DNA from 2 places in the Microbispora rosea genome. Region 1 is predicted to be linked to the other one. Evidence: riboswitches for the same ligand, from Rfam matches in the RefSeq annotation. Region 1 holds a riboswitch; the other holds the start of a gene.
The links. Region 1 has a riboswitch for S-adenosylmethionine ahead of ACIBK1_RS00900 (aminotransferase class V-fold PLP-dependent enzyme). Riboswitches for the same ligand answer to the same signal wherever they lie in the genome.

Region 2: it holds a riboswitch for S-adenosylmethionine, as region 1 does, so the genes downstream of both, thrC (threonine synthase) here and ACIBK1_RS00900 (aminotransferase class V-fold PLP-dependent enzyme) in region 1, are expected to answer to the same signal.

Annotation. Positions count from the first base shown of each region.
Region 1 covers NZ_JBITJO010000001.1:193,532-196,994, forward strand. The annotation lists gene ACIBK1_RS00885 (SAM-dependent methyltransferase) at 1-3, shown strand, start outside; gene ACIBK1_RS00890 (cytochrome P450) at 1-1,192, opposite strand, end outside; gene ACIBK1_RS00895 (pentapeptide repeat-containing protein) at 1,269-1,946, shown strand; SAM riboswitch class IV at 2,007-2,122, shown strand; gene ACIBK1_RS00900 (aminotransferase class V-fold PLP-dependent enzyme) at 2,170-3,453, shown strand.
Region 2 covers NZ_JBITJO010000011.1:231,028-234,490, reverse strand. The annotation lists gene ACIBK1_RS34500 (alpha,alpha-trehalose-phosphate synthase (UDP-forming)) at 1-730, opposite strand, end outside; gene ACIBK1_RS34495 (RNA polymerase sigma factor) at 834-1,385, shown strand; SAM riboswitch class I at 1,483-1,622, shown strand; gene thrC (threonine synthase) at 1,637-2,911, shown strand; gene ACIBK1_RS34485 (MoaD/ThiS family protein) at 2,957-3,232, shown strand.

The DNA.
Region 1 (3,463 bases):
TGACCTTGAGCGACTCCAGGCCGCGCATGATGTAGCTGGGCTTCCAGGTGGGCTCCTCGGCGAGCTCCAGCTTGGGCGCCAGCCGGAGCAGGGCGGCGAACGACTCGGCCATCTCGACCCGCGCGAGCGGCGCGCCGAGGCAGAAGTGGATGCCGGCGCCGAACGAGATGTGCGGGTTGTCCGCCCGGCCGATGTCGAGACGGTCGGGGTCGGCGAAGACCTCGGGGTCTCGGTTGGCCGAGCCGAACAGCAGCGCGATCTCCAGACCCTTGGGGATCGTCACCCCGCCGACCTCGATGTCCTCCAGCACCCACCGCTCGAACATCTGCGCCGGGGTGTCGTAGCGCAGCACCTCCTCGACCGCCGTCGGCATCAGGCCGGGGTCGGCGCGCAGCCGCTCCAGCTCACCCGGGTTGCGGAACAGCGCCCACCATCCGCTGCCGGTGGCGTTGACCGTGGCCTCGTGACCGGCGTTGAGCAGCAGCACGCAGGTGCCGATCAGCTCGTCCTCGGTCAGCCGGTCGCCGTCGTCCACCACCTGGGCCAGCGCCGAGATCATGTCGTCGCCCGGCCGGTCCCTGCGCGCCCTGGCCAGCTCGCGCAGGTAGCCGGCGAACTCCGTGGCCGCGCGTACGGCCGTGTGCTGGGCCTCCAGCGAGGGGTTCAGCTCGTACATCCCGCAGATGTCGGCCGACCAGGGGCGCAGCAGGTGCCGGTCGGCCTCGGGCACGCCCAGCATCTCGGCGATCACGGTGACCGGCAGCGGCTCGGCCACCTCGGCCAGCAGGTCGCCGCCGCCGCGCTCGACCAGTCCCTCGGTCAGCTCGGTCGCGATCCTCCGCACCCGGGGCCGCAGCGACTCGACCATGCGGGGCGTGAACGCCTTGGACACCAGGCGGCGCAGCCGCGTGTGGACCGGCGGCTCGACGTCGAGCATCCCGGCCCGGATCACCCGCCAGAACGGTTCCTGGAACTCCGGCTCGGGCTCGCGGCCGAACGCCTCGTGCGTCGCCACGTGCAGGTAGGACCGGCCGAGGCGCCGGTCGCGCAGCAGCGCGTTCACATCGGCGTGGCGGGCGATCAGCCACTGCCCTGTCGGCTCGAAGAAGCTGACCGGATCGTTGTCGCGCAGGTCGCGGTAGGCGTCATAGGGGTACGCGATGAACTCGGCATTCCAGGGATCAAACTTCACAATGGACAACAATACGGATAAAAGGCCTGGCCTGGGAGTACGGGCGTACGGGTGCCTCATGCCGTAGGTTGGGGCGATGCCGAAGCGCCGCGAACAGCATCGCAGGGAACCTCGCGAACTCGGCGATCTGCCTTATGCCGATCACCTGGAGCCGTTCGACGGCCGGCTCAGCCAGGGCGGCGACTACGACACGGTCCTGTTCGACGGGCAGGAGTTCGAGGACGCCGACGCCGGAGGCGCCCGGTTCATGGAGTCGGCGTTCACCTCGGTGACGTTCACCGGCGGCCGCTATCGGCGCGCCCGGTTCTCCGACGTGTGGATGAACGGCGTGCGCTGGGTGGGCGGCGACCTCACCGAGTCCGTCTGGGTGGACGCGGAGATCGTCATGAGTGCCCCGGCCGGCACGGCGCTGCCCGGCGCCGAGATGCACCAGGTGTTCTTCCACCGCTGCAAGCTCGACTCGGTCAACCTCCGCGCGGCCGACCTGCGGGAGGTCTCGTTCGTCGAGTGCACGCTGCGCGACGTGGACTTCGCGGGCGCCACGCTGACCGGCGTCGACTTCCCCGGATCCACGCTCGAACGGGTGCGGTTCGACAAGGCGCGCATGTCCCGGGTCGACCTGCGCGGCGCCGTGTCCCTGGGCATCTCCGACGGCTACGACGCGCTGCGCGGCGCGACCGTCAGCGGTGTCCAGCTGATGGAACTCGCTCCGATGTTCGCCCACGTCCTGGGGGTCACGGTCGACGACGGCTGACCTCGCCCGAGCCGCCCGCACTTGCGGCCGGAGGGCGGGGTCGGGTTATAGTGCCGTCCAGGTCATGAGTGCCAGCGTCAAGCCCCGGCTTGCTGGCCGGCAACCCTCGCGCTCGCGGCGGGGTGCCCCGGGTGAGGACCGGGTCCGGCACGAGGTGTGCCGGGCAAGCGCGGGCTCCGCCTTCCGACGCCATGGCCGGGGTCCCCGACCCAGGAGGATTGGCGTGTCCGCACTCACCTTCGTCCAGCAGGCCGTCACCCGCATCTCCGAGCCCGATGTCGCCCCCATGCACCTGCCGGCCGTCGTGGGCGCCGATCTGGAGGTGCCCGTCAGGGGCGGCAGGCTCGTGCCGTACGCGAACCTCGACTACGCGGCGAGCGCGCCCTGTCTGGAGCCGGTGAACGCCGCCGTCGCGGCGGCGCTGCCGGCCTACTCCAGCGTCCACCGGGGCGCGGGCTACGCCTCGCAGCTCACGACGTCCAGGTATGAGCAGGCCAGGCACACCGTGCGGGCCTTCGTCGGCGCCCGGCCCGGCGACGCGCTGGTCTTCGTGCGCAACACGACCGACGCCATGAACCTGCTGGCCCGCAGCCTCCCCGAGGGCACGACCGTCGTCGTGTTCGAGACCGAGCACCACGCCTCGCTGCTGCCCTGGCCCGACGCCGTACGGCTCGCGCCGCCCGCCTTCCCCGGCGAGGCGCTTCGCGCGGCCGACGAGGCGCTGGCCGCGATCGACGGCCCGGCCCTGCTCGTCGTGACCGCGGCCTCCAACGTCACCGGCGAGCTGTGGCCGATCGCCGGGCTGGCCCACATCGCCCACCGGCACGGCGCGCGGATCGCCGTGGACGCCGCCCAGCTCGTCCCCCACCGCGGGCTCAACCTCGCCGCGCTCGACCTCGACTACGTGGCCTTCTCCGGGCACAAGCTCTACGCCCCGTTCGGCGCAGGGGTGCTCGTGGGCCGCCCCGACTGGCTCGCCGACGCCGATCCGTACCTGCGCGGCGGCGGAGCCGTACGGTCCGTGGGCGAGACGGTGGACTGGAGCGACGACCCCGAGACGCGGCACGAAGCGGGCACCCCCAACGTGCTCGGCGCGATCGCGCTCGCCGCCGCCTGCGACGCGCTGACCGCGACGGGCTGGGCCGCGCTTGTGCGGGAGGAGGAGCGGCTGCTCGCCCGCCTGCGTGCCGGGCTCGCCGCGATCCCCGGCGTCCGCGAGCTGTCGCTGTGGGGTCAGGACCACCCGCGCGTCGGCATCGTGTCGTTCACCGTCGAGGGCCGCACCGCCAGGGAGGTCGCCGAGGCGCTGTCGGCCGAGTGGGGCATCGGCGTCAGGGACGGCAAGTTCTGCGCCCATCCGTTCGTCCGCCACCTCCTCGGCGGCGGGGAGGACGGCGGCTGCGCGGACGGCACGGTCAGCGCCGTACGCGCCTCGATCGGCATCGGCACCACCACCGAACACGTCGACCGCCTCATCGACGCCCTACGCGACCTAACCCGGGCGTGATCTTGTAGTT
Region 2 (3,463 bases), on a different contig from region 1:
TGGTGGTCCGCCCGTCGTACGTCACCGTGCGGGCGGCGTGGTCCACGCAGGCGCCGAGCAGGGTTTCGCAGCAGTCCATGAAGGCGCGGGCCCAGCGCGCGGTGAGGAATCCCGCGTGGTCGGCGCCGAGGATGCCGGTCAGCACCTCCGCCACGACGTCCTCCGGCAGCAGCGCGAAGTATTCCGGCGGCGCCCAGGGCGTGTGCGAGAAGTGGGCGATGCGCAGGTCCGGCCGCTCGACCCGGAGCATCGCCGGGGCCAGCGTCAGGTGGTAGTCCTGCACCATGACGCGCGCCCGGTGGGCCGCCTCCTCGGCCAGGGCCAGCGCGAAGGCGCCGTTGTACGTGCGGTACGACTCCCACTCGCGGCGGAAGCGCGTGCCGAACTCGGGGGAGAAGGGCGTGTTGTAGAGCAGGTGGTTGACGAACCAGAGGGTCGAGTTGGCCACGGCGTTGTAGGCCCGGTGGAAGACCGCGGGCGGAATGTCCAGCATGCGGATCGGCCCGGTCTCGAAGGCCCGGTCGAGCCGCCCGCCGGGGGTCTGGCGCACCGCGCCCCGGTCGCCGTCCGACAGCGCCGCGCAGACCCACAGGACGTCGGTGTCCCTGACCACCTCGGACAGACCGGAGACGAGCCCGCCCCCGCCTCTGCGCATGGTCAGGCCGCCGTCGTCCGACAGCGTGAAGGACACGGGGCCCCGGTTGGACGCGATCAGGACGGAGCTGCTCATCTTCGGGTTCCCTCGATCAGAGCGGGCGCGCATGCCGGAAGATTAATAAAAGCCGACCTCCGTCAATAGGATGTCAAGCGATCGCGGGAGGGCTGGATACGGCATGGCACTGGACGACACGACCGAGGAACTGGCCCGATCGGCTGCCCGGGGGGACCACCGCGCGCTCGGTGAGCTGCTGCGGCGCATCGAGCCCGACGTGCTGCGGCACTGCGAGCGGCTTCTACCGTATCGGCAGGACGCCGAGGAGGCCGCGCAGGACACGCTGCTCGCCGTGGCGCGCAACATCGCGAGGTTCGAGGGGCGGGCCAAGTTCAGCACCTGGCTGCACATCGTGACCGTGAACTGCGCCAGGACCACCTACCGCTCGCTCAAGCGGCGCTCGTCGGAGCAGGTGGAGGAGCTGCCCGAGCAGCGGCCGGATCCCCAGCGGGTGAGCGTAATCGCGGGGTCGCGGCTCGACCTGCTCGACGCGATGGAGGCGCTGGAGGCCGAGCGGCCCGACCTCGCCCAGGCGCTCGTGCTGCGCGACATCTGCCAGCTCGACTACGCGGAGGTCGCCGACCAGCTGAAAATCCCCCTCGGGACGGTCAAGTCCCGCATCCACCAAGCCCGCAAGTACGTGCAGAGCGCCCTCGGCGAGGCGTACGGCTGATACAAATCGTCTCGCGATGTGAGACGTAAGAACGGACACCGGGGACGCCGGGGTACAGTGCTAGGGACCTTTCCTCTGAAGGTCCTACAACTGAACATGCTCATCCAGAGGGGTGGAGGGACCGGCCCTGCGAAGCCCCGGCAACCTCCCCGGTGTCGAACTCGTGCCCACGAGGCCCGGCCGGGACAGGTGCCAATTCCGGCTCGCGGCCAGGGTGGTCGCGAGCGAAGATGAGGGAAAGGCCTCGCTTCATGGCGCACACCAGCACTGCCGCTAACACTGCCGCGAACACCGTCGAGTTCGGCCCCGCAACCGGTCTTTCGTGTCGCGAATGCGGCGCTCTTTATGAGCTCGGCCCGATTTTCGCCTGTACGGAGTGTTTCGGCCCCCTTGAGGTGGCGTACGACTTCGGCGAGGTTCGCCGGGAGGACATCGAGTCCGGCCCCGCGAACATCTGGCGCTACCGCTCCCTGCTCCCCGTTCCCGCCGGCGTGGCGGCCAAGCCCAACCTCCAGCCCGGCTGGACCAAGCTCGTGAAGGCCGACAGGCTGGCGGCCGAGCTGGGCCTTCGGTCGCTCCACGTCAAGGACGACTCCGGCAACCCGACCCACTCCTTCAAGGACCGGGTCGTCGCGATCGCGCTGGAGGCCGCGCGCACCTTCGGCTTCCACACGCTGTCGTGCTCCTCCACCGGCAACCTCGCCGGCGCGGTGGGCGCGGCCGCCGCCAGGGCCGGGCTGGACTCCTGCGTGTTCATTCCCGCCGACCTGGAGCCGGCCAAGGTCACCATGGCCGCGGTGTACGGCGGCCGCCTGGTCGCCATCGAAGGCACCTACGACGAGGTCAACCGCTTCTGCTCCGAGCTCATCGGCGACGAGCTCGGCGAGAAGTGGGGCTTCGTCAACGTCAACCTCCGGCCCTTCTACGCCGAGGGCTCCAAGACGCTGGCATACGAGATCGCCGAGCAGCTCGGCTGGCGGCTGCCCGACCAGATCGTCATCCCGGTGGCCTCCGGCTCGCAGCTCACGAAGATCGACAAGGGCTTCCGCGAGCTGGTCAAGCTGGGGCTGGTCGAGGATCGGCCCTACCGGATCTTCGGGGCGCAGGCCGAGGGCTGCTCGCCGGTATCCCAGGCGTTCAAGGCCGGGCAGGACGTGGTGCAGCCGGTGCGGCCCGACACCATCGCCAAGTCCCTCGCCATCGGCAACCCGGCGGACGGGCCGTACGTGCTCGACATCGCGCGGCGGACGGGCGGCGCCGTGGAGGACGTGAACGACCGGGAAGTGGTCGACGCGATCCGCCTGCTGGCCAGGACCGAGGGCGTCTTCGCGGAGACCGCGGGCGGCGTCACGGTCGGCGTGCTGCGCAAGCTGGTGCGCGAGGGCCGCCTCGACCCCGACGCCGAGACCGTGGTGCTGAACACCGGCGACGGGCTCAAGACGCTCGACGCGGTGGCCGAGCACGCCCGTCCCGCCGCCGTCATCCGTCCCTCTCTCGACGCGTTCCGTGCGGCATTCGCCAACTGAAAGCGTTTCAAAAAGCCCATCGGCAGTAACGAAAGCGAGCGAACAATGAGCGTTTCCGTGCGGATTCCGACGATTCTCCGGACGTACACCAACGGAGCCGCGGAGGTGAGCGGGGAGGGAGGAACGCTCCGCGAGGTCCTGCAGAAGCTCGACGCGGACTACCCCGGCATCGGCGGGCGCATCCTGGACGAGACGGGTAAGATCCGGCGTTTTGTCAACGTCTACGTCGGAGAAGAGGATGTCCGATTCGCCGACGGTCTGGACACCGCCACGCCGGACGGGGTGCAGATTTCGGTCATCCCCGCCGTCGCCGGAGGCTGAGCCGCCGCACCGGAGCCGAGCATCTGACATGCGCTTCTATCGGTGAAGAAGTCATACGAAGCCGTGGCAAATGGTGTAGCTCTCAACTATTCAACAGCAAAGTGAATATTCTTCGGTCCCGCTTTGAGCGAACGCCAAGTAGTAGTTTGCGGATTGACTCTGTTGTCCTACGGCTTGACACGGGTATGGTCGATGACGATCGACAAAACCGGGGGCTTCTTGGGTGTGGTC